Regions from separate parts of the Paenarthrobacter sp. NPDC058040 genome, predicted to be linked through region 2. Evidence: riboswitches for the same ligand, from Rfam matches in the RefSeq annotation. Region 2 holds a riboswitch; each other region holds the start of a gene.
The links. Region 2 has a riboswitch for cyclic di-AMP ahead of ACFVSJ_RS16480 (M23 family metallopeptidase). Riboswitches for the same ligand answer to the same signal wherever they lie in the genome.

Region 1: it holds a riboswitch for cyclic di-AMP, as region 2 does, so the genes downstream of both, ACFVSJ_RS07135 (hypothetical protein) here and ACFVSJ_RS16480 (M23 family metallopeptidase) in region 2, are expected to answer to the same signal.
Region 3: it holds a riboswitch for cyclic di-AMP, as region 2 does, so the genes downstream of both, ACFVSJ_RS11610 (NlpC/P60 family protein) here and ACFVSJ_RS16480 (M23 family metallopeptidase) in region 2, are expected to answer to the same signal.
Region 4: it holds a riboswitch for cyclic di-AMP, as region 2 does, so the genes downstream of both, ACFVSJ_RS02940 (hypothetical protein) here and ACFVSJ_RS16480 (M23 family metallopeptidase) in region 2, are expected to answer to the same signal.

What each region holds. Positions count from the first base shown of each region.
Region 1 covers NZ_JBHVRN010000004.1:182,156-189,237, forward strand. The annotation lists gene kdgD (5-dehydro-4-deoxyglucarate dehydratase) at 1-39, shown strand, start outside; gene ACFVSJ_RS07120 (aldehyde dehydrogenase (NADP(+))) at 74-1,687, shown strand; gene ACFVSJ_RS07125 (hypothetical protein) at 1,684-1,809, shown strand; gene ACFVSJ_RS07130 (AEC family transporter) at 1,908-2,828, shown strand; gene ACFVSJ_RS07135 (hypothetical protein) at 3,089-4,417, opposite strand; cyclic di-AMP (ydaO/yuaA leader) riboswitch at 4,421-4,567, opposite strand; gene ACFVSJ_RS07140 (ATP-dependent DNA ligase) at 4,784-5,848, shown strand; gene ACFVSJ_RS07145 (DUF6480 family protein) at 5,855-6,088, opposite strand; gene ACFVSJ_RS07150 (alpha/beta fold hydrolase) at 6,203-6,988, opposite strand.
Region 2 covers NZ_JBHVRN010000011.1:101,967-109,048, reverse strand. The annotation lists gene serC (phosphoserine transaminase) at 1-575, opposite strand, end outside; gene ACFVSJ_RS16485 (metal-dependent transcriptional regulator) at 877-1,572, shown strand; cyclic di-AMP (ydaO/yuaA leader) riboswitch at 1,803-2,044, shown strand; gene ACFVSJ_RS16480 (M23 family metallopeptidase) at 2,049-2,879, shown strand; cyclic di-AMP (ydaO/yuaA leader) riboswitch at 3,026-3,184, shown strand; gene ACFVSJ_RS16475 (C40 family peptidase) at 3,189-3,920, shown strand; gene ACFVSJ_RS16470 (NlpC/P60 family protein) at 4,018-4,791, shown strand; gene ACFVSJ_RS16465 (HNH endonuclease) at 5,023-5,523, shown strand; gene ACFVSJ_RS16460 (NTP transferase domain-containing protein) at 5,566-6,453, shown strand; gene ACFVSJ_RS16455 (molybdopterin molybdotransferase MoeA) at 6,450-7,082, shown strand, end outside.
Region 3 covers NZ_JBHVRN010000007.1:183,518-190,599, forward strand. The annotation lists gene ACFVSJ_RS11600 (NCS2 family permease) at 1-854, opposite strand, end outside; gene ACFVSJ_RS11605 (copper resistance protein CopC) at 968-1,600, shown strand; cyclic di-AMP (ydaO/yuaA leader) riboswitch at 1,751-1,942, shown strand; gene ACFVSJ_RS11610 (NlpC/P60 family protein) at 1,946-2,713, shown strand; gene ACFVSJ_RS11615 (FAD-dependent monooxygenase) at 2,789-3,430, opposite strand; gene ACFVSJ_RS11620 (universal stress protein) at 3,843-4,880, shown strand; gene ACFVSJ_RS11625 (PEP/pyruvate-binding domain-containing protein) at 4,898-7,082, shown strand, end outside.
Region 4 covers NZ_JBHVRN010000002.1:20,221-27,302, reverse strand. The annotation lists gene ACFVSJ_RS02950 (glycosyltransferase family 39 protein) at 1-1,747, opposite strand, end outside; gene ACFVSJ_RS02945 (glycosyltransferase) at 1,744-3,084, opposite strand; gene ACFVSJ_RS02940 (hypothetical protein) at 3,250-4,089, opposite strand; cyclic di-AMP (ydaO/yuaA leader) riboswitch at 4,093-4,274, opposite strand; gene ACFVSJ_RS02935 (sensor histidine kinase) at 4,383-5,873, opposite strand; gene ACFVSJ_RS02930 (response regulator transcription factor) at 5,877-6,617, opposite strand; gene ACFVSJ_RS02925 (hypothetical protein) at 6,949-7,082, shown strand, end outside.

The DNA of each region.
Region 1 (7,082 bases), on a different contig from region 2:
CTCGCAGACCTCAAGGCGCTCATCGCCACTGTTTCCTGACCTGCTCGTTTTCGAAGAACCACAGGAGAACCCCATGACCCTTACCGGACACTCCCTCATCGCCGGACAGTCCGTTGTTGGCGCCGGCAAGACCACCTTTGGCTTCAACCCCGCCACCAACCAGGCGCTGGAGCCTGCTTACACGCTGCTCACGGAAGAGCAGTTGGCGGCCGCAACGGCTGCCGCGAAGGAAGCCTATGCTTCTTTCAGTACCTTGGACCCGGAAACCCATGCCGGGTTCCTGGACGCGATCGCGGACAACATCGAGGCCATCGGTGATGAACTCATTGTCCGCGCCGGCCAGGAAACCGGCCTCCCCGCGGCACGGCTGACCGGCGAGCGGGCCCGCACCACCGGCCAGTTGCGGCTCTTCGCGAACGTCGTCCGCCAAGGCGACTTCCGCGGCGTCCGCATCGACCCGGCCATCCCGGACCGTGCTCCGCTGCCCCGGGCGGACATCCGCCAGCGCCAGATCCCCTTGGGTCCTGTGGCGGTCTTCGGTGCCAGCAACTTCCCGTTGGCGTTCTCGACTGCGGGTGGGGACACCGCCTCGGCCCTCGCCGCCGGTTGTCCCGTAGTGTTCAAGGCCCACAACGCCCACCCCGGCACCAGCGAACTGGTGGGCCAGGCCATTGCCAAGGCAGTCAAGGACGCCGGACTGCACCCGGGCGTGTTCTCGCTCATCTACGGCCCCGGGGCCAGCATTGGCCAGGCCTTGGTGTCTGATCCCGCGATCAAGGCCGTCGGTTTCACCGGTTCTCAAAGCGCAGGGGTCGCCCTGATGCGCACCGCCGCCGCACGCAAGGAACCCATCCCCGTCTACGCCGAAATGTCCTCCCTGAACCCGGTCTTCGTGTTCGAAGGCGCTCTCAAGGGCGACTCCGAACAGATCGACGCACTCGCACGGCAGTACGTCACCGCCGTCACCGGAAGCTCCGGCCAGCTCTGCACCTCGCCCGGCCTGCTGTTCGCCCCGGCAGGAGAGGCGGGCGACCGGCTGGCTGCCGCCGTCGGACGTGCTGTGGCGGCCTGCAGCGGACAGACGATGCTCACCGAAGGTATTGCCGGTTCCTGGAGCGCCGGCGCCGAGGCGCTCGGCAACGCCGACGGCGTCGAGGTCATTGGCCAAGGCACTCCCGGCGGAACGGAAAACGCTCCCGCACCCACCATCTTCGGGACCGGGGTCCGGGAGTTCCTGGACAACCACGTCCTCCACGAAGAGATCTTCGGCGCAGCCTCCCTGGTGATCCGCTACTCCTCCGTGGAGGACCTCCTCCAGGCCGCCTCACGGATCGAAGGCCAACTCACCGCGTCGCTGCAGCTCACCGAAGCGGACTACCCGACGGCGGCGCCCCTCCTGCCGGTACTGGAACAGAAAGTGGGCCGCATCATCGTCAACGGCTGGCCCACCGGGGTTGAAGTCGGACACGCCATGGTCCACGGTGGCCCGTTCCCCGCCACCTCGGACACGCGCACCACCTCCGTGGGCACCCTCGCGATCAACCGATTCCTCCGCCCGGTGGCTTATCAGAACCTGTCCCAGGAACTCCTTCCCGAGGCGCTGCAGGACGCCAACCCCTGGCACCTCAACCGCCGCATCGACGGCGAGGTTGTTCCAGCCGCAGAGAAAGCAGAGGTAGGCGCATGAGCACCCAACCCATCATTTCGCGGGTGGACGTTGTGCCCGTCGCCGGGTACGACAGCATCGGCATGCAGTACTACATCGATGGTTGGCAGTTCGATCCGAAACGGCCCTGTTTGGTTTGGTAAGTCCTGTTGGTCAGGTAACACCCCTTCCGCACGGCCGCATACTTCCTCCGCAACAGGAAGCGGCCGTGCGGAAATCCAGCATTTAAGGAAGGCACTACGTGGGCGGCGTCGTCTCCGGCATCCTCATCATCTCTACGGTGATCGCGGTGGGGTATCTTGCCGCCCGCTTCAAGATCCTGTCCCCGGACGTCCAGGGCGCCCTGACAAAGACGGCGTTCTACATCACGAATCCCGCCCTGCTGTACACGGTCGTGGCCGGAAGCGACATCCGGGCCGCCCTCGGCGTCGACGCCCCACTGGCCCTGCTTTCGGCGGCGGCCGTGGGGCTTCTCTATTGCCTGTTGAGTTTCCTGTTTTTCCGTCGGCCGGTAGCCGAGACCGCCGTGGGCGCCATGGCGAGCAGCTACGCCAACGCCAACAACATTGGCATCCCCGTTTCCCTCTATGCCGTGGGAACTGCCCAGCACGTGGCTCCGGTGCTCCTGGTGCAACTCCTGGTCCTGGCGCCGTTCTACGTCACGGTCCTTGGCCTCGCTGGAGGTGCCAAAATCTCCTGGAAACGGGTAATACTGCAGCCGCTGGGTAATCCAATGATCATCGCCTCCGCCCTGGGCGTCCTGGTGGCCCTGACCGACTGGCAGCCGCCGGAACTCGTGCACAAACCGATCGACATGCTGGCCGGTGCCGCCGTGCCCATGGTGCTGCTCGCGTTTGGCATGTCCTTGGCGGGAAAGGCTCCCTTGCAGAAGGGCGATGGCCGTGTGGAAACCGTGGTGGCCACGCTGTTGAAGGTTGCAGGGATGCCGGTGATCGTCTGGGCGCTGGGTAGGTTCCTCTTCGGACTGGATGGCCAGCACCTTTTGGCCAGCGTGATCATGGCGGCCCTTCCCACGGCGCAGAACGTGTTCCTTTTCGCCTCGCCCTATGGCCGCGGAACGGTGGTAGCCCGGGATGTCATCCTCTGCACCACGGTGCTCTGCGTCGGGGCGCTCGTGGTGGTTGCCTGGCTGCTGGGATAGGCGTCCGCTTGCGGGCTTCGGTGACGGCCTGTTCTTCGTGGCCTACGCGATCTTCGAGCTTCCCAACAGCTTTCGCTGGGTAAAACAAAGGAGGCTGGCACCCGATCGGGTGCCAGCCTCCTTTGCGTTGGCGGCCTAGGAGCGCCGAAGCCGCTGGCAGCTCCAGCGGCCCATCCGGCGACGGAAGGTGGCAGTCCGGCTGCTGCTGCAATAGCGGCCGTGCCAGCCGACATGCGTGGTTGTCCGGGGCAGTCGGATGCTCACTTGAGGAGGTCCTTGGCCGCGTCCAGCAACCCGTCCACTGCCGAGCCGCTTGGCTGCGGCGTGGAGGAAGCGTTGGGGTTGCCGCTGGGCTTCGGCTTCGACGGCTGGGTCTGCGTGGGAGTCGGCGTCGGGGTCGGCGTGACGGTCGGGGTGGTGGTCGGCGTAGGCGTCGGGGCCGTAATAGTGTCCGACGGCGGTGCCGGCTGGCTCGGGACCGGCGTGGTTACTCCTGGAACCGGGACCACAGCCGAGGGAGCGGCGGACGGTACCCACTGCGGGGCGGCCAAGGAAACCTGCGGGACAGCAGCGGACGACGCCGTTGCGCCAGCAGGTGCCTCCGCTTCAGTCTGGGGTTCGGCGGGCGTTCCGGCCTCGGCTTTCGCGGCCGACGTCGAGGACGCGGTGGTGTACGAGGGGGTGGGACCAGGGGAAGCCTTGGTGGTTGCCCGACCACTTTCGTTGTTGTTCGAGCCGCTGGCCTCCTGCGAGTGGCTGTCCTGGCCGAAAAGCGGGAGGTCCACGGCCTGGCTGACAGTGCCGACGGTCAGGACCAGGCCGAGTGCTCCGGCAACCACCGCCATGCGCTGGCCCATGGTCTTGACCGAGGCGGCCTTGGTCAGCACGGCGTGCGGTTCGCGGTTGAACGACGGAGCACCGAACGAGCCGAAGGCGGACTTGCCGTTGGTGGGGAGCGTCGAAGCTTTGCGCGTTGCGGTGTGCTCGGAAGCCCGGGTCCGGTTGCTGGCACGGCTTGCCAAGCCCGCCGCAGCAGTAGCCGCCGCGGCGATCTGCGCCGGCGTCTTCGGCTGGACCGGTGACGACTCTTCGAGGGCGACTGCCGGCGCGGCTACTGTCGGAATGGCGGCGGTAGCAGTTTCAGGGTTCGGTGCAGGGATGGCGGCGGTAACGGGCTCCGACTCCGCGCCAAACTCCCGCTCGGCGGCGGCCCGTGGCGCGTCCGCAGCCGGGACCACGGGAATGGCCGACGTCGGCGGGCCGGGTGTGGTGGAGTCGGCGCGGGGAGCGTCGATGACAGGGATCGCGGCGGTCCGGGGTTCCTCGGCAGGAGCGTCGTGGCCGGCGGAACCGGCCGCGGCTTCCGGCGCAACGATCGCCTGGGCGGCCTGACCGCGCTCGGCCGCGCGTCGCTCCGCGCGCGTCATGGGCGCAGGCGGGGTGGGATTGGCAGCTGCGGCGGGTACCGCCGTCGTGCTTTCAACGCTGGTGGGGGACTGTCCGCTGGGTTGGGCCCGACGGCGTCCGGTTGGCTTGGTGCGCTCGATGGCCTCTTGGGCACGGCGCGGCTGATCCATGGTTGGGGACATGGGTGATTGCCTCTCAACGCCTGCGAGGTTAGCTGTCGGGTTCGGACGAGGCCGTCCGGCCGCACATGGCGGCTTCACCCCAAGGGCCTGAAACCAGGCCCGGGAACTTTGGGTCCCCCGTCTCTGCCGCGAGTCTGGCGGATTCCGGGATGCGGCAGAGCTCGGCGTCAGCCCGGAAGCGGCCCAGCGGAGATCAGGGTCGCCCTTCGACCGTACAGGAGCAGGGAAGTAAAGTCACATTAATGTAACGGACGGAACGTCCAACATTTCGCGGGGACCCAATCGCCTACCCTGCGGGGCTGGAACCGGAAGTTCGAGCTGGGCAAACACTAGCTTTGACCATGTACTGGCCGGTAGACATGAGCTATGGATCTCCCCGTGACGCCTCCCGTTTCGCCCATGCTCGCCAAATCCGTCCCGAACATCCCCGATGTTGGGCACTATGAGCCCAAGTGGGACGGCTTCCGGACCATCGTCTTCAAGGACGGCGACGAGATCGTCCTGGGCAGCCGGAACGAGAAGCCCATGACGCGCTACTTCCCCGAACTCGTGGAAGCGCTGAAGAAGAACCTTCCGGAGAGGTGCGTCATCGACGGCGAGATCATCCTCATCTCCGGCAATCGCCTGGACTTCGAGGGCTTGCAGCAACGCATCCACCCCGCCGACACCCGGGTGCGCATGCTCGCCGAAAAGACGCCGTCGTCGTTGGTGGCGTTCGACCTCCTCGCCCTGGGCGATGACGACCTCACTGGCCGACCCTTCTCGGAGCGGCGCGCAGCTTTGGAGGAGGCGCTCGCCGACGCCGAGCCGCCGGTCTACGTGACGCCGGCGGTGAATGACCTTGAGCGGGCCAAGGAATGGTTCGTGCAACTTGAGGGAGCAGGCCTCGACGGCGTGTTGTCCAAACCGCTCGACGGCACCTACCAGCCGAACAAACGGGTGATGTTCAAGACGAAGCATGAGCGGACGGCGGATTGTGTGGTGGCCGGATTCCGTTGGCACAAGACGGCAAAGGTTGTGGGGTCCATGTTGCTGGGCCTGTACGACGACTCCGGCCGCCTCCACCACGTGGGCGTCGTGGCCTCGTTTCCCATGGCCAAGCGTGAAGCCTTGGTGGCGGAGTTGGAGCCGTACCAAGTGGAGTTCGCCGAGCATCCTTGGGGCGAATGGGCCAACCAGGAAGCGGCCGCCGGTGGATCCAGGATGCCCGGCGGGCAGAGCCGGTGGAGCGCAGGCAAGGACTTCTCCTTTGTCCCTTTGCGCCCCGAACTCGTGATTGAGGTGGCGTACGACTACATGGAGGGTGACCGGTTCAGGCACACTACCCAGTTCCGTCGGTGGCGCGAGGACCGTACCCCGGACAGTTGCACATACTCGCAGTTGGAGGAACCCGCCGATTACGACCTCGGCGAGATCCTGCGTCTTACGTAATCCCCGTTACTCCTCGTGGCCCTGGTCGCCGCTCATGCTGCCCTCAGCCGGTGGGGTCTCTCCCGGAGGCACACCGCCGCCCGGTTCCAGCCCGGTGATGTTGCCGTCTGCCGGGTCCGGGTTCGAGGAAGCTGCCGGATCGTGTTCTTCGTCCTTGCGCATGTCCGGGTCGTCGTGGATGCTGTCCGGTTCGGGGGCGCCGAAGGTTTGGGGATCGTCTTCAGGATCGTAGCTCGTCATGGTCCACCCTTTCCTAAGCAAACTTATTATTTGACTTGCCCTGCCAGCCTAGCCGCGGGCCGCCCCAGCCAACAAGGGGCACCCAGGCTGCCGTCCGTCGTCGTGCGCCTGCGGCTATTTGTCCCGCGACGCAGCGGCGACGAAGCTCCTGATGGCATTGGCGACTTCTTTCGGCCGCATGTGTTGGGCGACGTGTCCCACGCCCGGAATCTCAGCCAACCGTCCGTCGGCTACGGCCCGCGAGAGACGCAGCGACCATTCCGGTCCGGCAACGTGGTCACGGCTGCCGCGAAGGATCAGCACCGGCACGTCCACGTTGGCCAGACGCTTCTCCGTGGGGTAGCCCATCATGACGGGCAGCTCCGTAAGGTACCAGCGCGGGCCGCAGCGGAGGTAGTCGGAGACGACGATCCAGTTGGACGACGGGCTTTCCCGGAGGAGGCCGTCAAGGAACAGGGCCAAGGACTGCCGCCACAGGTTCTTGTGCCGCGAATCGACCACCGGACCCATCAGGACCAGGCTCGTAGTGCTGCCCGACGCCTGAAGGGCGGCTTCGATGGCGAACTGGACGCCCATGGAGTGGCCCACCAGGATGCGGCTATGGATGCCGCGATCCGCCAAGGCCTCGGCTATGAACGTCCCGTAATCTTCCACCGACAACTGACGGTCCGGTTTGGGGGTGCCTGCGAAGCCGGGGAGGTCCAAAGAATAGGTCGGTGCGTCGGCCGAGAGGACAGCATGCAGGCGGGCCAAATACCTGTGCGAGACGCCGATGCCGTGGATGAGGACGTAAGCGGGAGTGTCCTGGCTGCCCGGCTCCGGGGCTCCGTTCAACCAGAGGATCCGCCCCTGTAGCCCGCCGACCTCGACGTTGGCGGTGTGGAAAGCCGGCTCGCTCACAGCCGGGCTCCTCAGCCCCGGGCCTGTTGCAGGAAGACGGCCGCGCCCGGACCCGTCAGTTCCTGCTCATCCACGGGCCGGATACCGCGAGGGG
Region 2 (7,082 bases):
TAGACGTCGGATTCGGAGACGTCCACGTCCAGGCCACCGGCGGCGGAGGTTGCATCCACCAGGACCAGTGAGCCCTCATCGGCGCCGTCCACGCGCTTGACCGGGGCGGCAACGCCGGTGGAGGTCTCGTTCTGCGGCCAGGCGTAGACGTCCACACCGGCCTCTGCCTTGGGCGTGGGGCGCGTTCCAGGCTCGGACTTGATGATGGAGGACTCGTCCAGGAAAGGGGCCTTGTTGGTGGCGGACGCGAACTTGGAACCGAATTCGCCGAAGGAGAGGTGCTGGGCCTTCTTTTCCACCAGGCCGAACGCAGCAACGTCCCAGAACGCGGTGGATCCGCCGACTCCGAGCACAACTTCGTAGCCTTCGGGTGCGCGGAAGAACTGGCTGAGGCCCTCGCGGACCGAACCCACGAGGTTCTTGACCGGAGCCTGGCGGTGCGATGTACCGAGGATGGTGGTGGCCGCGGCCGACAAGGCTTCGACTTGCTCCGGGCGGACCTTGGACGGTCCTGCGCCGAAGCGTCCGTCCTTGGGCAGCAGGTCGGCGGGAATGGTGATGCTGTTGTCGCTCACGGGTGGCTCCAATGGGTATCGGTCAAAGATGGGTCGTGGCAGGTGGCATCAGCTGCCCCTTCGACTCCCCAATTCTGCCTGACATGGCGCGCGGGCAGGAACCTGCGGCTGTCATAGTCCGCCACGTGGGACGGTGCCGTTTGCCTGGGCAGGGAGCCGGGGTGGGGGATTATTCAGAGTAATTCCAAATAAGCTAAGCTGGAGGAGGCGTCATGGGGCGGCGCCAAGGGACCGGCCGCCCCGACTGGACGCGGTACGGTGGACACTACGCGAGAACTGCGTTCGAGGAGAGCTGAGCTGGATGACGGATCTGATCGATACCACTGAGATGTATCTTCGGACCATTTTGGAGCTTGAGGAAGAGAACATCGTGGCTCTTCGGGCACGCATTGCCGAGCGCCTGCGCCATTCCGGTCCCACCGTTTCCCAAACCATCGGCCGCATGGAGCGCGATGGCTTGGTAATCGTGTCCAACGACCGCCACCTGGAGCTGACCGAGGTTGGCCGGAAGCGTGCCACTGAGGTCATGCGCAAGCACCGCCTGGCAGAACGCCTCCTGGCCGACGTCATCGGCTTGGACTGGGCCTATGTCCACGACGAAGCCTGCCGCTGGGAGCACGTCATGAGCGAGCGGGTTGAGCGCCGGCTGTACGAGCTGCTGGAGCACCCCACAGAGTCGCCCTACGGCAACCCCATTCCGGGCCTCGAAGCGCTCGGCGGACTTGCCACCCAGGTCTCCCTGCGTGGCGATGTCAACCTCCTTCAGGCCATGGACTCCTACGCTTCGGACTCACGTGTCGTGGTGAGCAGGCTGGCGGAACCCATCCAGGTTGAACCCGAACTGCTGACCCAATTGGATGAGGGTGGGATCCGGCCGGGAGCGGCAGTTTCCTTGGAGCGGGTAGGGGAGTATATCTCGGTGCGCGTCCCCGGCATCGAGGGGGCACTCGAGCTCCCGCCCGAGGTCGCAGCCCACGTCTTCGTGGCGGTTGGCTGAACGTAGAACTTTTGAGGCACCCTTCCGAAAGGACGGGTGCCTCTGTTGTTTCCTCCATGTTGGAGTGTCACATCTCACTCCGGCTGCCGGGCGGAACGGTGTGACCTGCGGTTTCCGCCAAAAAGTGATAAGGGCATCGGCAGGAAAACGGCGTGACAGAAGATAACGAATTTATTACCGAAGGCTTTAATCGCCTATAGTTGTCTACTAGCGCCGATACCAAAGCGTTACCTGATCTGGAGCCGAGCTCTGCCAGCAGATCAGGGGTGTTATCCACTACTGGCAGAGGCGGGGGAACCACAATCGGCTGCCTGAAGAAGCAGCCTTGGGGTGAAGTCCGCAGCAGCAGTGCCTACTTACGCAATTCCCTCCCGGGATACCTGTGTGCCGTATGCGCTGTGTGCGGGCCGGGTCTTTGCACTCTCTGATCCGAATCCGACAGCTAACTTCGCAGGCTTTCAAGAGAGGAACAGAGTTTGACATCGCAGAACGTCAGGGGCCGCCGACGCGCGTCCGGCCCCGCTGCTGAGCTGCGGCCAGCCCGCGCAGTAACGGAGATCCGGCCTCGCGACACCCAGCGTCAGGTGCGCCGCCGTAAGAGCCCGTTGCGCCAGGTTGCCGATTTCGCCGCAGCCAGTGGCGTAGGGCAGAAAGCCGGAGTGGCCTTGGCCGCTACGGGCCTTGCCCTCACTGTCGGTCTGCCGGCCACGAGCCCCGTGATGGCCACCTCCGAGTCGGGCCAAACAGAAGCCGCGCTTGCGGTAGCCGGTGGCAGCCAGCCTGAAGTTTCCGCGGCGGCCTCGGCAAAAATCGACTTCAGCCGCGCGGCGGTGGCCACCAAGGCCGATCCCGACGGCAAGCTTAAGCAACTGCTCAGCGCCCAGTCTGTTGGCAGCATCCAGGCCAGCTCGTCCAAGGGCACCCTTGGCAGCCCGCTGGATACGTTGACCACGGCCTCGCCGTTCGGCTACCGGGTCAGCCCCTTGACAGGCGGTACCGGGGACTTCCACCGCGGCCAGGACTTCGTGGCCCAGTGCGGTACGCAGGTCCACGCGGCTGCGGCCGGGAAGGTCACGTTCGCCGGCTGGCACGAGTACGGCGGCGGTAACCGCGTAGTAGTGGATCACGGCAACGGCCTCGAGACCACGTACAACCACCTGTCGTCCTTCAATGTCAAAGTAGGGCAGACCGTCAGCCGCGGCGATGTTGTGGCCCTGAGTGGCACTACAGGGGCTTCCACGGGCTGCCACCTGCACTTCGAGGTCCAGGTCAACGGCGAAGTCGTGGACCCCATGGGCTGGCTCTAAGCAAAGTCGATGGTCGTCTATCGCATTCTCGACACACCCCGTGACCTGAATGTGACATTCACGTTCAACTGTTGTACCGTCTAAAGCGCATCGGCTTTTTAGGGGGCCGATGCACTTGAGTGGATTGCCTAGCTCTGCCACCACTCAGGATCCGTTCGCAAAATTCGTCTGGCAGGGGCGGGGGAACCACTTTTGGTCTTCGAAAGAAGGCCTTGGGGTTAAGTCACAAAGCTTCCCGAAGCTCGTGGCCGGATGACTCCCATCCGAATCCGACAGCTCACCTCGCAGGCATTGGGAGAGGCTACCTACGTGTCATCACGCACTACCCCTGCGCGCCACCGCGCCGCGACGGTTCACCCGTTGAACACTCTTTCGAAGGCTGTTTCAACCAACGCCGGAACCGTTGGCCGCCAGGCCGCAGTTCTCGCCGCAGCCTCCGGCCTCGTCCTCAGCGTCGGCCTTCCGGCCCAGGCAGCTGACACGGACGTTTCCAAGGCCGAGACGAGCACGCAGCAGCTCCTCACCACCGAGGTTGTCACTGCAGAGCCCACCGCCACCGTTTCCTTCGAGAGCCCCGTCGTGGCCACCAAGGAAGCCCCGAAGATCCAGCGCGCTTCGCAGGCAACCCAGCGCTCCCAGAGCACCGGTGACCAGGCCGCAGGCGCCATCACCGCACAGTCCTCCGAAGCCAAGGATTCGGCCTCCAGCGCCGCAGCATCCGGCCTCGCCGCCATCGCCTACACGGGCATCGGCCACCCCTACGTTTGGGGCGGCACCACCCCCAACGGCTGGGACTGCTCCGGCTTCACCCAGTGGGTCTACGCCCAGGCCGGCATCAGCATCCCCCGCGTCAACGCCTGGACGGCCATGAAGCCCACCAGTACCCCGCAGCCGGGCGACCTGGTCATGCAGAATGGCGGCGCGCACGTTGGTATCTACGTCGGCAACGGCATGATGATCAGCGCACTCAACCCGAGCCAGGGAACCTTGCTCCACTCGGTGGCTTCCACTGGCACGTCTTCATTCTTCACCCTCCGCTAAAACCCGTTCGGGGTACGCCAGCATGCCCCCCAAGTGCTGGCTTGCCCACAAACCGCGTGTGTCCCCAACCGCTCGCGGAAACGAAAAGAGATTAAAAATGACCAGTGCACACAAGGTTGCACGGCACCGAGCTGAGGCACCCAAGACCAGCTCGCTCGCCGTGATCGCGAAGGCTGTCAGCGACAACGCCGGTGGCGTCGGTCGCCAGGCAGCGGTCATCGCTGCTGCTTCCGGACTGGTCTTGACCAGTGGCGTTGCCGCGAACGCTGCGGATACCAACGTCCAGCGTGAGTCCACGGCTACCACGGCCCTTGACGTCCAAGCCGTGGCGCAGTCCACCATCGCCGCTGATTCCACCGTGGCCATCTCTTACGAGAGCCCGGTTGTCACCACGGTGGAGGCTCCGGCTCCCGTTGTGGAGAAGGCGGCCCCGAAGGCGGAAGCCTCAACAGCATCCGGATCGAACGCCTCCGGTGCCAACGCCACGCTGGCAGTCAACAACACAGCTGCCGCCGCAAAGGCTCCCGCAGCTTCCAGTGGCCTCGGTGCCGCCATCGCCGCTGCGGCTTACGCCCAGCTTGGCGTGACCCAGGACTGCACCATGCTGGTCACCAACTCGTTGGCCGCCGTGGGCATCCACTTCCACGACTGGCCTGCCGGCTACCTCTCCCTGGGCCGCACCGTCAGCGCCGCCGAAGCCCAGCCCGGCGACCTCGCCTACTACGCCAACGGTGGCTACGGTGGAATGGCGCACATCGCCGTCTACGTGGGTAACGGAATGGCGGTGCACGGTGGATGGAACGGATCCACCACCGCACTCTTCAGCGTCAACGTGGGCTCCGGTCCGGTCTTCATCCGCGTGAACGGCTGACACAGCTTCAACAGGAACGCCCCGCAGGAATCCCTGCGGGGCGTTCCGCATTTAAGGCCCCAGAGGTGTCCCGCACGTGAACATTCGCCGACACTGCCTTGGAACCGGCCCGAAAATTCGTTGATACGGCATATAAGTGCTTACCCTTATGGTGTCGATCCACAGCCCGTACATGCAGAGGGCAGCCGGCCCTCGTGCCCCTGACGGGTGCGGCCGTGAAGAGGTACGTGCATGCGCACACTCGTTCTGAATGCTGGATATGAACCGCTGGCGGTAATAACATTCCGCCGGGCGCTGGTCCTTGTGCTGACTGGGAAAGCAAGCGTAGTGGCCGAAGGCGACGAGCCTGTCGTCGGGCCACAGGAGATTCTCGGACGCCCCTCCGTGATCCTCCTCAACCGCTACATCCGCCCCAGGTACAACAGGATCACTGCCGTGAGCCGCCGCGGTGTACTCCGCCGTGACGGCCATCGCTGCGCCTACTGCGGTAAAACAGCGCACACCATAGACCACGTCCACCCCAAATCCAGGGGCGGCGCGGATTCCTGGGAAAACCTGGTTGCGGCGTGTTTGAAATGCAACAACGCCAAGAGCGACCATACCCCCGCCGAGATGGGCTGGAAACTTCGGTTCACCCCCGGCGTTCCCAAGGGGACCATGTGGCAGATCAAAGAACTCGAGAAACCTGCGCCGGACTGGGACCCGTTCCTTTTGCCGGAATCCGCTGCCTGATCGATTTCTGTTGCCCTCCACCCGTACAGGTAATCTGGGCGGATGGAGTTCAACGCCGTGATCCTGGCGGGTGGCAGGGCCACCCGCCTCGGTGGCGTGCCCAAGCCCGCGTTAAGGTACGACGGCGCCAGCCTCCTTTCGCATGCGCTGGACGCCGCCCGGGGTGCTTCGGAGATCGTGGTGGTGGGCCCAGGTCAGGAGGGTCTTCCCGACGGAGTCCTGTCCGCCCGTGAAGAACCCGCGTATGCAGGACCCGCTGCGGCCATTGCTGCCGGGTTGGCCGTCCTTGCCGGCGCGGGCCCGGCGCCGTGGACGTTGGTGGTTGCCTGCGACATGCCGCATGCTTCCGCGGGCGTGGAAACCCTGCAGAGGGAATTGGCGGGACACCAAGGCACCGAAGGAGCCATGGCCGTCTCTTCAGACGGCCGCCAGCAACCCCTGCTCGGCATCTACAGCACCAGTGCGCTGGAACGGGAAGTCGCTTTGGCCAAGGAAGGTTCGGGGTTAACGAACGCGTCAGTCTTCCGGCTGCTTGCTAGGCTGAATGTGCTGGCTGTAGCTGTTCCGGAAGGCTCCACGGACGACGTGGATACGTGGGAGGACGCAGCGGCCTTGGGCATTGACAACCACTTGGAGGCAGACGTGAAGAGCCAGGACGAGACACTTGAGGAATGGTGCCGCACCTTGCTGCAGGCCTTTGAGCTTGAAGGCGTCGACGTGGACGTCAACGAAATCCTTGCCGTAGCGGGAGTGGCAGCCCATTCGGTGGTACGTCCCGCAGCCCCGCTGACCACGTTCATTGCGGGGTACGCGGCCGGGATGGCCCGGGGAATCGGCCAGGCCAACGATGATGCCGCCATGGCGGCCGCCCTCGACCTTGCCCGCCGGTTGGCCAAGCAATACGCGGAGCCCGAGGCCGAAACCGAATGACGGAGGCCCCCGAACAGGGCCACCATTCGGCGCATACCTGGCAAGAGGCCCGGCAGCGTGCGTTCGACGTCGCCACCCCCATACCCCCGAGCCCTGTTCCGCTGCGCGCAGCATTGGGGCGGACCCTTGCCCAGGACGTCCTCGCGCTGCAGGACATGCCGCACTATGCGTCCTCGGCCATGGACGGTTGGGCGGTCAATGGCAGCGGACCGTGGATCCTCAATGAGCCTGGCCAGCGCCTGGCGCCACACCAAGCCAGCCCGATCGTCACGGGCGGCCTCGTTCCACCGGGAGCCAAAGCCGTCCTTCGAAGCGAAAGTGGCGTCATCACCACCGACGACGACGGCTTGCCGGTTTTGGCGCTTGGCGGCACCGCCAAGCCGGGGGAGCCGCGCAACGGACAACACATCCGTAAGGCGGCGGAGGAAGCCGCCGCGGGTGAGGTCCTGCTGAAGAAGGCAACGGTGCTGAACCCTGCCCACCTTGCCGTCGCCGCCTTGGCTGGCCTGGACGAACTGCCTGTCCTGGGCAAGCCCGTGGTGAGGTTCCTGCTGACCGGGTCCGAAGTGGTTGAGCAGGGCGTCCCTGCACCCGGCCAGGTCAGGGACACCTTCGGGCCGCAACTGGGA
Region 3 (7,082 bases), on a different contig from region 2:
AGCAGTGCCGCGGCGATGAAGCCCAGGTGCTCAAATGCGCCGAACGGGTTGGCCTTGCCGATGAGGGACAGGTCCGGGGCGCCCCACTCGGACAACGTGGGGGCTACCAGCGACCAGCCGCGCGGGTTGACGTTCTTGCCATCGAAGCTGGGCCCGATGTGCAGGGTGAATTCAAGGATGGCGGCCAGCGCCGTGGACACCACAATGCCGATCAGGATCGCGCCACGGACCTTGCGGACCACCAGGGCGATCGTCAGGATGAGGCCCACGGCAAACACCAAAGTGGGCCAGCCCATGAGCTTGCCATCCACGCCGAGGCCCAGGGGAACCGTGGTTCCGGCGGCGTCGGGGATGCGGCGGACGAATCCGGCGTTGACCAGGCCGATCAACGCAATGAAGAGGCCAATGCCCACCACGATCGCCGTTTTGAGGGCTTCCGGAACGGCCTTGAACACCGCGGTACGGAAGCCGGTGAGGACCAGGATCAGCATGGTCAGGCCGGAGAGGACAACCAAGCCCATCATGTCCGGCCAGGTCAGCCCCGGGTGCGAGGCAACGGTGACGGCCACGAAGGCGTTGACACCCAGGCCTGTCGCCACCGCGAACGGATGCTTGGCCCAGGCGCCCATGAGGATGGTCAGGATGCCCGCAACGAACGCCGTGGTGGCGGCGACCGCGGTGAAGCCCAGGGATGCCCCGCTGGAATCGGCTCCGGAGAGGATCAGGGGGTTCAGGACCACGATGTAGCTCATGGCAAAGAAGGTCGCGAACCCGCCACGGATTTCCCGCGAGTACGTGGAGCCCCGTTCGGAAATCTTGAAGTAACGGTCGAGGGCAGAACCTTGTTTAAGCATGAAGGTCTCCGGGGATCGGGTGAGTGTGCTCTCAAATCCTATGCCTGCGGATACGGGACGCCCGGACGATTCGCCTAGTCTGTAAGGAAGCCAACATTAGGAGAAACCGCCCCATGCGTACCGTCCGCCCGCTTCTGGCCGCCGTCGTAGCTGCTCTTGCCTTCGCCTCCGCGGTGCTGTTTGGTGCCGCCCCCGCGTCCGCGCACGACGTCGCCGAGTCCACCACTCCGGCGAACGGTGCCACCGTGGCGGCAGTTCCGGCGTCGGTCTCCATCACGTTCAACAACCGCCCGCTGGCCATCGGCTCCGGTGTGACGGTGACCGCGGGCGGCGAAAACTGGGCGGACGGCGCGGTCGAAATCATCGACAACCAAGCGGTCCAGAAGTTGCGCGAGGGCGCGCCGGCCGGTGAGTACACCGTCACGTGGCGCGTTGTCAGCTCCGATTCGCACCCCATTGAGGGCACTTTCAAGTTCACTGCCGCCGCTGGAAGCACGACGACGACAAGCGGTTCGGCGGGTGCCTCACCTTCCACGTCGGCTTCGGGAGCCACGGTTCCGAGCGCCGGAACAGCAGCTCCGGGGAGCGGCTCCAGCGAGCCGGCTCCGGCGGCTTCGCAGCCCTTCCCCTGGAGCATTGTGGGACTCGCCGTGGTGGCCGTGGGACTCGTGATCTTCCTGGCCGTTACTGCCCGCCGGAAGCTGGCTGCCTCCAACGATGCCGAGGGCGATACTCCCGCGGAATGACGCGGTTTTCTACATAGCTGCGAAAATCTCGAATCGGTTACCGCGACACGCGCAACGCGCCCTGCTCGTTACTCAAATGTGACTTTGCGGTGATCATCGCGTACGGTAGTACCTGTGCCTGATCCATCTTCGAGGCACTTCCGGCCTGATTGCCTAGCTCTGCCGCAGTCCGGAATCCGTTCGCAGACAAACCTACGGCAGAGACGGGGAACCCATTTTAGGCCGCCATTGAGTGCGCCTTGGGGTGAAGTCACGAAGCTTCCGCTGGACAGCGGGGGATAGTGGCCGGGTGACTCCCATCCGAATCCGACAGCTAACCTCGCAGGCATCGGGAGAGGCTCTTTCATGTCTTCACGCATTCTTCGCGGCCGTCGTAAGGCGGACATCGCGCGTCCCAATCCGTTCATCTCCATCTCCAAGGCCGTTGCCAGCAACGCTTCCGGCGCTGGCCGCCAGGCAGCCGTCATCGCTGCAGCTTCCGGGCTGGTCCTGACCGGCTCCATCGCCGCCCACGCTGCCGAGACGCCCGCACAGGCTCCGGTCCAGCGCGACTCCAGCCCCGCAACCGTTGCGGAAACCCCCAACAAGGTTGTCACCGCAGCTTCAACGGCCACCATCAACTTCGAGCGCCCCGCGGTTTCCTCCGTGGCCGCTCCGGTCATCGAAAAGCCGGCTCCCGTAGTTGAGGCTCCGGCCAAGAAGGCGGCAGCCAACGTTGCTGCCGCTCCCGCCAAGGCGACCGCCACGGCTACCGCCTCCGTCGCTGCCGCACCTGCAGCAGCAGCACCGGCCGGCAGCGTCAACGCAGCCATGGTTGCTTCCGCCTACGCCCAGATCGGCATCATGCAGGACTGCACCGCCATGGTGGAACGCGCCCTCGGCTCCGCAGGCATCCCCGTGGGTGACCTTGCTCCGATGCAGTTCCTGAACTACGGCAAGGTAGTCAGCGACCCGCAGCCGGGCGACATGATCGTCCAGTCCGGCCACGTTGCCATCTACATCGGCAACGGCCAGGCCATCAGCGGCGGCATCAACGGCAACCAGACGGGTATCCACCCGATCAGCTGGCTGACCGCAACGGGCCCCATCACGTATGTACGCGCTGGCGCCTAAGCTTCACGCTTAAATACCAGAGGCCGGCATTCGGAGACTTGTTCTCCGGGTGCCGGCCTTTGGCTTTTAAGAACGTCAGGCGATCGCGATGCCAGGCCCTGCCGTGATACCGGGTCCGGCGGGCAGGGCAACCTTCAAAGAGATTGCCTGCCCAACCGCCTTGGCCTGCCGAAGCACTTCCTTGGGGGTGGGGGTGATCATTTCACCGACGCCCACCAGGTGCATTCCCACCGCACGCATGGCGGCAACGAGGTTTTGGCCGATCGCGATTCCCAGCTCAGCCAGCATCCGCCGCAACTGGCTCTGGGCGCAGCGCGTCACCACAATGTGGTCCGCGAGGAGTATCCCGTTGGCGGTGTGCACGGCCCATTGGCGGGGTGCGGGCTCAAGTTGTCCGGGAACGTTGGCTCCCAGGAAGTCCAGCCGCACGGCCTTGGTGGAACTCCGCACATCGAGTTGGTGGCTGGCTGCGTAGTTCCGCAGGTGCCGGAGGATCTGGTTTCGTTCCACCATGGCCGCCGGGTCTGCCGCATCACAGCGCTGCAGCATTCCCGTGTGGACGGAGGGTCCCGACGTGGACAGGGACCCAAACCCGTCCACCACAATGGAGCGAACGCCGTAGCGGCTGAGTTCGCTGGCCACGGCCAAACCGGAAAGCCCGGCTCCAATCACCACGGTAGTGGTGCGCTCTGTGCCGGAATCAGGCGTGAATGACACTGCTTGGTTCCTCCTTGACGTGTGTGCCCGAAGGCAGCGCGTTGTTCGCGTCCAAGCTCCCCAAGCGGCCGCAAATAAATGGCCGGGTGTGTCCTGGAACACGCTTGCCGGCCATTCGGTGACTCGAACACTACAGAACTTTTGGGGCCATGGATAGCCTCCGTGACAGCGTGTTTTTACTTGTTCATCCGGCGTCCAAAAAGGACACCCGAAACCGAGCCCGGACCGTTATGCAGGTAGCGAAAAGCCGTCTTGATTCGGCCTTGGCAACCGAGAATAGTGGGCATTGGAAGGCGATGCCCTGGACTTCTCCTTCCCCGGATATTCGCACCAGGCCGGGCGCGTCACCCCGAGGGGTGAAACCTCTGGCAGAATGACCGGAACAAAAGCAGCAGGTGGAGAGGCGGGCCCCATGGACCAGCACGGCAATCACGTTGAAGAACCCCGGAACGGCGACGGAGAAGCCGTTGCGCCCGGTGGAATCGTCGTAGGAGTAGACGGCTCGGAACATGGTCAGTGCGCCCTCGTCTGGGCGGCCCGCGAAGCTGAACGCCGTCAACTCCCGCTCCACATCGTCACGGCCTATTCGGTGCCGATCTTTGCGGCCTCCGGACTGGACGGTGGATACGCAACCGTGGACGATTCCGTGATCCGCGAGGGTGCTGAGGCAATCGCCAAGCAGGCCATGGAGAAGGTCTCTTCCTATGACCTGGATGTTGATGCCTCCGTGGAAAACGGAGATGCTGCCGGAGTGCTCCTGGACTTGTCAGCCGAGGCTGCTTTGCTGGTCTTCGGAAGCCGGGGGCGAGGGGGATTCGTCGGGCGTCTCCTGGGCTCGGTGAGCAGTGCGCTCCCGGCCCACGCAAAATGCCCTACGGTCACAGTGCCGCTGTATTGCGCCGACCGCTTGGGCGAAAACACCGAGGACAGGCATATCAAGGCTGAACATGCCAAGGCTGGTCCGCGCACGGTGGAGAACGTCGTGGTGGTGGGGGTCGACGGTTCCGAGCAAGCCCGCATCGCCGTCTTGGAAGCGGCCGAACAAGCTGAGCGGATGGGGGCCAAGCTGAGGGTCATTTGCGCTGTTCCGCAATACAGCGGTTCCCTGGCTTGGGTGCCCGCGCCCCTGGACCGGGATGCCCTGTTCGCGGACATCAAGGTGCAACTGGACGCCGGAGTCGCCTGGCTCCGCAGCCACTTCCCCAAACTGACAGTTGAAACCGAACTGACCGACGGCTCGCCCGTGGACGTCCTGGTGGAAGCCAGCAGGGGCGTTGAGCTTGTGGTGCTGGGTACCCGGGGCCGTGGTGGTTTTGCAGGGATGCTCCTGGGCTCTACCTCGGACGGCGTCCTGCACCACGCCAAGGGCCCCGTTCTGGTGGTTCCCGACCGCGAGGACCCGCGACTCGCCGACCGGGCAAACTTCGGTCCCATGCTCGGGGCTGCATAGGGTCAAGGGGCCGGTCGATGGAAGGCCAGGACCCCGGCACATGGGCCGGAGGGCAAACGCAGGCGCAGCCGCAGGATGCCGCCGGCTTGGGCTTCATCCTGCCGCTGGATGAGATCCGGGCGGGCATGCTTCCGGACGTCGGCGGCAAGGCTGCCAACCTCGGTGAACTGACCGCTGCCGGATTACCGGTACCTCCCGGCTTTTGCCTCACGACGGCGGCCTACCGCCATTCGCTGGCATCGGCCGGCCTGGGAGAGGTCTTCGAGGCCCTGGAGGCCGCCTCCGGCGCGGCCGGGCAAAGCGGAGGCCCCACGATCGGGCCAGACCCCGCCAACCTTAATCCGCTTGCGGCCCGCGCCCGGTCCCTGGTCCTCGACGCCGGAATGCCGCCCGAAGTGGCCGCAGAGGTACGGGCCGCGTATCTTGCATTGGGTACCGACGTCCCGGTCGCGGTCCGGTCTTCGGCAACTGCGGAAGATCTTGCGTTTGCGAGCTTCGCCGGGCAGCAGGACACCTTCCTGAACGTCGTGGGCGTCGACTCCGTCCTGGACGCCGTCAGCCGCTGCTGGGCCTCCCTTTGGACCGATCGCGCAGTGAGCTACCGGACCACCAACGGCATTGACCACTCCACGGTGGCGTTGGCCGTCGTCGTCCAGGAGATGATCCAGTCCGCCACGGCAGGGGTGATGTTCACGGCGAACCCGGTGACCGGCCGCCGTGGTGAAGCCGTGATCGATGCCAGCCCTGGTCTTGGCGAGGCCGTGGTTTCAGGGGCCGTGAACCCGGACCAGTACATTGTGGATGCCCGGAGCGGCGCCATCCTCAAACGGACCGTAGGCGACAGGCAGGTGGAAATCCGTTCCGTGGCCGGTGGCGGCACGGAGCGGGTGGAGCAACATGCCGGGGACGCGCCCCCGGAACCCTGCCTGAGCGACCAGCAGGTCAAGGCCCTCGCAGCACTGGGCCAGCGGGTCGAGGAGCACTACTCCTCTCCGCAGGACACCGAGTGGGCCATCGACCAAGCCGGAAAGCTCTGGCTCACCCAGGCGCGGCCCATCACCACGTTGTATCCGCAAACCACCAGGAAGCCCTCCATTCCCGGTGAGCACGCGTTCCTGAACTTCAGCCTGGCCCAAGGGCTCACCCGGCCCCTGACACCTATGGGATTGGCGGGTATCCGCCTCATCGCCTCCTGTGTGGCGGGCAAGGCCGACTTTGACGTACCCAACCCGCGGTCCGGGCCGTCGCCCTACTACGAGGCCGGGCAGCGCATCTTCTTCGATGTCACGTCCGTTCTCCGCAGCAGGGTTGGCCGGATGATCGTGCCCAGGGTTTTTGACATCATGGAGGCCCGCTCTGCTGCCCTGATCCGCGGGCTGGGCAACGATCCCCGTTTCGCCGTCACCAACAGGACGCCGTTCAAGCTCCTCCGGCACGTTGGTCCCGTTGCCGCCAAGTACCGGGTGCCGGAGACTGTTTTCCGGGCACTGTTCCGGCCGGCGTCGGCCATGAGGCGCCTGGACCGGCTGGACCGCGAGCTGCAGGAATCGCTGACTCCGCCGGAGGGAGCCACCAGTAAGCAACGGCTCCGCCATGTAGAGGAAATCCTTGGTCAGGCCATCTTCGCCACCGTTCCCCAGGTCCTGCCGCTGCCGGCCGTAGGGTTCGCCATGCTGGCCCTGGTCCGCAGGCTCCTGGGAACAGGCGTTTCCTACAACGAGCTCCAAACCGTGATTCGTGGCCTGCCCAACAACGTCACCACGGAGATGGACCTTGAACTGTGGAGTCTGGCGACGAAGATCCGGCAGGATCCCGAAGCCAAGGAGTTCTTCGCATCCCGGACTGCGGCCGAACTCAGCGAGGCCTATCAAAACGGCACGCTGCCTTCGCGCTCCCGGTCCGGCTTGGACAGGTTCCTGGCAGCCTACGGACACCGGGCCGTAGCGGAGATCGACCTCGGCATGCCGCGTTGGTCCGAGGACCCGACGCACATCCTGGGCGTCGTCACCAACTACCTGCGCCTCGAGCCGGGCGCTGGAGACCCGGCCCGGCAGTTCGATGACGCTGCCCGCGAAGCCGAGGAGCAAGTGTCCCGGCTCGTGGCCCGGGCGCGTGCAAAGAGTCCGGCCCACGCCGCGGTGGTCCGCGTTGCCCTTGACCGGACACGGCGCTTCGCAGGCATGCGGGAACTCCCCAAGTACA
Region 4 (7,082 bases), on a different contig from region 2:
CCAGGTCTGCGGCTTGTGTGGCCCCCGAGACGATCGCGGACCACTGGGTGGTGGTGGATTTGAGGAGTGCCGTGAGTTCGGCGTTCGCGGTGCTGCTGCCGCCGGGGCCGCTTTGGGCCTCGCCGAAGTCACGGTTCCGTCCGTCTGTTCCCGTGCGGGCACCGAAGCCGCCGCTCGCCGAGCCGGCGGGGCCCGACGTCGGAATGGAGCCCGAGTGCGGAGTGGCCGCCGTGGCTACGGTCCAGGCACCGGTCCCGAGGCCGCCCGCGAGCAAGGACACTACTACGACGGCGGCAGCCGGCAGGCGTCGGACAGGGCCCTTGAGCGCGGAGGCGCCCAGCCGATCGAGCCTGAGGAGCAGCGCGGCCGCTGCGAGGACACCAAGGACCACGACGACGATCCGGAGCCAGGGCAGCCACGTGGCGTCCCGGCCCAGCAGCACGGCGGACCAGAGGGCGCTCCCCAGCACCACTGCTGCCAGGACCGTCCGGGCAGCCCAGGATTCGCGGCCACGCCACAGTTCAACGCAGCCAATGCCGATCAGTGCAGTGATGGCCGGTGCCAGGGCAACGGCGTAGTACGGATGCACAATGCCGCTCATGAAGCTGAAAATCCCCGCGGTCACTATCAGCCACCCGCCCCACATCAGGAGTGCCGCCCGGCTCCGCGACGTCCGGAGTTCCCTGCGCGTGAACCACAGGCCGGCCACCAGGAGGATCAGCGCGGCTGGCAGCAGCCAGGAGACTTCACCGCCGAAGCTGGTGCCGAACATCCGGCCCAGGCCTGCGGTCCCACCGAAGCCGGCGTTGCCGCCCGCGCCTCCGCCGCCGGGGAAGCCCCCGCCAGGCATAGCTCCACCGGCTCCACCTTCGCCTGAGCCCGTGATGCGGCCCAGGCCGTTGTAGCCGAACGTGAGTTCAAGGAAGCTGTTGCCGGTGGAACCTGCCATGTAGGGGCGGGCGGAGGCGGGGGTCAGCTGGAAGATCGCAATGTACGTCCCGGCAACGGCGACGATTCCCGCGGCGGCCGCGAGGAGGTGCAGGATCCTGTTCCGGAGGGTCGTGGGGGCTGCCCACAGGTACGCGAGCGCCAGGCCGGGAACGATCAGGAAGCCTTGGAGCATCTTGCCCAGGAACGCCAGTCCCACCAAGGCACCCGCCGCGGCCAGCCACTTCCAGCCGGCTTTCTCGATGGCCCGCGTGGTCAGGTAGGCGGCCAGCACCAGGCACAGGGTGAGCATGGCATCCGGGTTGTTGAACCGGAACATCAGGGCAGCTACCGGGGTCAGCGCCAAGGCGCCCCCGGCGATGAGTCCTGCTGCCGGTCCGGCCACTCGCTTGACCGTCAGGTACAAGAGCCCGACGGCGGCCACGCCCATGAGTGCCTCCGGAACCAGCATGCTGGTAGGGGAGAATCCGAAGATCCTGCCTGCGAGGGCCGGAATCCAGAGGGACGCCGGTGGCTTGTCCACGGTGATGGCGTTGCCGGCGTCCAGGGAGCCAAAGAACAGTGCGGTCCAGTCCTTGGTGCCGGCCTGGATGGCGGCGGCGTAGAACGTATTGCCGTAGCCCGTCGCAGCGAGGTTCCAGAGGTACAGGAATGCCGTCGCCACAAGGAGCCCGGCCGCGGAGGGGCGGACCCAACGGGCCTGCCGGCCGAACGCGAGGCGCTGCATCCGGGACCGGTTTTGCTTGGTGGCCACGGGTTCTGCTGTGGCGGAAGTGTCCGGTTGGAGTGCGGTGATCATTTCGCTGCCACCTCCGTGGTCTCTGACGGGCGCGTCTCGGTTGGGCGGCGGAAGACCCACAGCCGGAACAACAGGAACCGGGCCACAGTGGCGGCGAGGTTCGCCCCAACCACGGTTGCCACCTCAACCCAGCGGTCCGGCGTCGTGCTTCCATGCACCAGGGCAAGCGCACCGGAGGTGAGCGCCAAGCCGATGCCGAACACAATCAGCCCTTCGAAATGGTGCCGCGCGTGGCTGCCGCCGTGGATGCCGAATGTGAAGCGGCGGTTAGCCGCAGTGTTGGCGACGGCGGTGATGATGAGGGCCAGGAAGTTGGCGAGCTGCGGGTCCATGAAGCCCCTGCAGAACAAGAAGATCACAAGGTACGCCACCGTGGACACCGCACCGATGAATCCGAAGCGGACCAGTTGCCCGAACAGGCTGGTGCGCGGCGTCGACTCGGAAGTCCGGGAGGAGGCCGGGAGTGGTCCGCGGGCCAGGGCGGCACGAAGTTCGGGAATAGGGATGCGCCCGGTGACCAGGTCGCGCGTCAGGCGCGCCATTCCGCGGAGGTCCGCCAAAGCGGTTCGTACGACGTCGACGCTCGAGTTGGGATCGTCGGTCCAGTCCACGGGGACTTCATGGACGCGGAGGCCGCAGCGCTCGGCAAGGACCAGCAGTTCCGTGTCGAAGAACCATGCGTTGTCCAGGGTGTGGGGGAGGATCTGGTGGGCAACGTCCGCGCGGATGGCCTTGAATCCGCACTGGGCGTCTGAGAACCGTGCGCCCATGAGCGTGTGCAGGAGGACGTTGTAGCTGCGGGAGACGAATTCGCGCTTTGGGCCGCGGACCACCCGGGAGTTGCGGGAGAGCCGTGTGCCGATGGCGAGGTCCGAGTGGCCGGAGATCAGCGGCGCCAGCAATGGTGCCAGGGCAGCGAGGTCCGTGGAGAGATCCACGTCCATGTAGGCCAGCACGGGAGAAGGCGACGCGAGCCAGACTTGCCGAAGGGCGTTGCCCCGGCCCTTTTCCTCGAATCGCATGACGGCAATCTCGGGGAGTTCGCGGGCCAGTCGCTCGGCGATCTTCAGGGTGTTGTCCGTGCTGGCATTGTCCGCCACCGTGATGCGGAACGTGTGCGGAAAAGTATCCACGAGGTGCCCGTGCAGGCGGCGCAGGCATTCCTCGAGGTCAGTTTCTTCGTTGTGGACGGGAACTGTGACGTCCAGGACGGGAACTGTGGAATGGGTGTCCACAGGAGAACGCCGGGACTGCCGGTGGGGCAAGGCAGGAGCGGCGGAAGGCCCCGCATGGGCGGGGTTCGGCAACGCGCTGGTGGCGGGATCTATGAGCGTCATGCATCCAGAGTGGAGCCGCCGATTGTGAGGGCTTTAGGCAGAAGCTGTGACGCGACTGTGTAACTGGGGGAACGCGAAAACCGCCCCCGGGTTCCCGCCGGCCGCATCAGTTGGGGGTGATGCGGACGGCCGGAACGGGAGCGGCTATCGGGAAAGTCTCTTGGCTTAGTACCAGTTGTTGGCCAAGTGGAAGGCGAGGGCTGCCGAGGGGGAGCCGTAGCGTTCCTTGATGTAGTTCAGGCCCCATTTGATCTGGGTCTGGTAGTTGGTCTGCCAGTCAGCGCCGGCGGATGCCATCTTGGAAGCTGGCAGCGACTGGACAATGCCGTACGCACCGCTGGAGGCGTTCGTGGCAGTCGTGCGCCAGTTGGATTCCTTTTCCCACAGGGTGTTCAGGGCGGTCATCTCGCCCGGGCCCCAACCGTAGCTGGCCAGGATGCTGGCTGCGTAGGCCTTTGCGGCGGCAGGATCGTCAACGGCCTTGGGGGCAGCGGCGGCGGCAGCTGCTGCTGCGGCTGCCTTGTCGGCTGCAGCCTTGGCGGCGGCGTCGGCAGCGGCCTTCTCTGCGGCAGCCTGTGCTGCGGCTGCCTGGTCGGCGGCGGCCTTCTCGGCTGCAGCCTTGTCCGCAGCTGCCTTGTCAGCGGCAGCCTTCTCAGCTGCGGCTTGGGCAGCGGCAGCCTTGTCGGCAGCGGCCTTCTTGGCGGCGTCGGCCTGCGCTGCGGCCTCGGCAACTGCGTTTTCCCGGGTCTGCGGGTCAACCTGTGCTGCTGCCTGGGTCTGTGCGGTCTGGCTCAGTTCCGGGAGGTTGAACGCGGCGTTGGCGGCTTGGCCCAGCGATGCGACACCGAGTGCGGCGGCGACTACACCGGCTACGACCGACATGCGGTGGCCGGCCTTGCCCTGGCGTGCGGCGTTCTTCAGAACGGCCTGCGACTTGGTCAGCGGAGCATCGTGATCGTCGCGGTGACGCGCGGAAGGGCGCGCCTGATCCTTGAATTCAGACATGTGTGATTACCTCTCAGCGCCTGCGGAGTTAGCTGTCGGGTTCGGATGAGGTCATCCGGCCGCGCGTGTAGCTGCGGCTTCACCCCAAGGGCCGGCAATGCCTGGCCCGGAGACTCTGGGTCCCCCGTCTCTGCCTCGATGAGAACGGAACTCCGGGAAGTGGCAGAGCTCGGCGCATCCCGGGTGTGGGCCTCTTGGGGCGACCCACCCTTTCGACGGTACAGGAGGATCTTGCTTAAGTCACATTTAGGTAACAGAGATCACGACGCCGGTGCGTCGCCTTGCCGGTTTCGTTATACGCGTTCGTTGGTCACGGAAGGGAGTCGCAAGGCGAATTCTGTGCGTCCCGGTTTGGACGTCACTTCGACGCTCCCACCGTGTGCGCCAACGATCGATTCCACGATCGACAGGCCCAGGCCGGAAGTCCCTTCCGAACCCGACCGCGCCGCGTCAGCGCGGGCAAAACGGGAGAAGATCCGGCCCTGGAAATCCGCGGGAATGCCGGGTCCATTGTCCGTAACGGTGACCACTGCGCTCCCGTCCGCGCTCAGCATCACGCCGGTGACAACGGTGGTGCCGGGATCGGTATGCTTCCGCGCGTTGGAGAGCAGGTTGGCCAGCACCTGGTGAAGTTGCGTGGCGTCTCCGCGCACCGTGATCGGCTCATCCGGGAGTTTGAGTTGCCACACATGGTCCGGCGCCATGACTTTCTCGTCGGTAACGGTTTCAATGACCAACTGCGTCAGGTCCACCTCCGTGACCTTTAGGGGCTGGCCTTCGTCCAACCGCGCCAGGAGCAGCAGGTCCTCCACCAGGGTGCTCATCCGTTCCGACTGGCTCTGGACCCGGGCCAGGGACTTGCGGCCGTCTTCGGTGAAGTTCTCGGTCATCCGCAGCATCTCAGTGTAACCCCGGATGGCGGTGAGGGGAGTGCGCAGTTCATGCGAGGCGTCAGCAACGAATTGCCGGACCTTGGTTTCGCTTTCCTGCCGGGCCTCGAGCGCGCTGGCCACATTGTTGAGCATCTGGTTGAGGGCGTAGCCCACGCTGCCCACTTCGGTTCCCGGATGGGAGGCCGACGGCGGTACGCGCACCGCGAGCGCGACCTCGCCGGCGTCGAGGGGCAAGCGGGAGACCTTGGTTGCGACCTCCGACAATTGTTCAAGCGGGCGCATGGTCCGGCGGATGATGACGGTTCCGGCCAGCCCGATCAGCACCAAGCCGCCCAGCGAGACGAACACCATGGTCCACACAAGGGAAGCTTCGGTGGCTTGCTTGTCGGCCAGGGGCAAGCCAGTGACGATGACATCGCCGTAGGCGGTCTTCACAGCCACCAAGCGGTAATCGCCGATGGAGAGCGACCGGTCCACGGGCCGGTTGTCCAAAGGAAGATCCAGCAGGACCTGGTTGTCTTCGGCGGAAAGCGTGGCGCGGTTTCCGGCGGCGTCGATGAGTCCGGCGCTGCTGACAGAGGAGCCGCTGATGCGCGCATTCAAGGTGCCGGCGGCCTGGCCCCTGGCTTCGAGCGGGTCCGGCCTCCCAGTGGGGAAACTCGAAGGCGGTCGGCCAAAGGTGTTGGCCCGGCTGGAGGCCTGCTCCAACTGCCTGTCCAATTGCCGGTTGAACACCATGTCCATGGAGGCATAACTGACTACGCCCACCGCCCCGCAGATAGCGACGAGCAGCGCCATGGCAACGAGGACCAACCGCGTCCGCAAGTGCCAGGTGGATGGGTCCAACCAGCTGCGCTGCGTGTTCCTGGCGACCCCTGAGAGTGTGGTCAAGGCTTAGTCCGCGGGCTTGATGACGTAGCCGGCGCCACGCACAGTGTGGATCATGGGCGGGTGGTTGGCCTCGATCTTCTTGCGCAGGTAGGAGATGTAGAGTTCCACGATGTTCGCTTGCCCGCCGAAGTCGTAATCCCACACGCGGTCCAGGATCTGGGCCTTGCTGACCACGCGCTTGGGGTTCTCCATGAGGTAGCGAAGGAGCTCGAACTGGGTTGCCGTCAGGGCGATGTCCTCACCGGCCCGGGTTACTTCGCGGGTGTCCACGTTCAAGGTCAGGTCGCCAACCACCAGTTCGGCGGTGTCCATGGCGGCAACGCCCGAGCGCTGCACCAGTCGATGAAGGCGGAGCAGGACTTCCTCCATGCTGAACGGCTTGGTCACGTAGTCGTCACCGCCTGCCGCCAGCCCCACAATGCGGTCCTGAACTGCGTCCTTGGCCGTGAGGAAGAGGGCGGGGACCTCCGGAGCGAAGGCACGGATCCGGTTGAGGACCTCAACACCATCGAAGCCGGGAAGCATCACGTCCAGCACCAGGACGTCGGGCCGGAAGTCCTTGGCGAGCTTCACGGCCTCGGGGCCATCGGCGGCAACGCTGACGGACCAGCCGGCCATCCGCAGGCCCATGCTCATGAGCTCGGCCAGGCTTGGCTCGTCATCGACCACCAGGGCACGGATAGGGGAGCCATCCGGGTGGGAGAGCTGGGGAAGGTTGTTTTGCATGGAGTGCGGGGATGCCATGGGACAACTCTCCAATCTGCTGGTTTGCCGGCGCTTAGCTGGTCCTGTGAGGACCCTGTGAAATCAACACTAGCGAGGTGGGAGTCCGGTCGGCGGGCCTTCACCACCCTCATTGACTTGATTTGAGCCCTACTACAACCTTTTTTGATTACTTCTTGGCCTTTAGATCGGCAAAGTGGGTGCTGGCGGTACGGGCTTTGGCGCGCACTGGGGGCCTGTGGGAGTCACGTCGTGACGGTCACAGCAGGGACTACTCTTCAACACAGCTTCCGCACAGCCGGGCAGCAGACTCTGGGGCGTAAGAGGACCAACAACCCACCTGGAGAAGACCATGAATGAGCAGCAGCTCCCCGAAGACCCCAAGTCCAAGTCCCTTCCACCGCAGGGCACGCCACAGGGAAGCGCCGGGCCGCGACAGGAAGCTGCACAGCCCGGGCCGGGGCAAGAGTCCGCACAGCCCGGGCC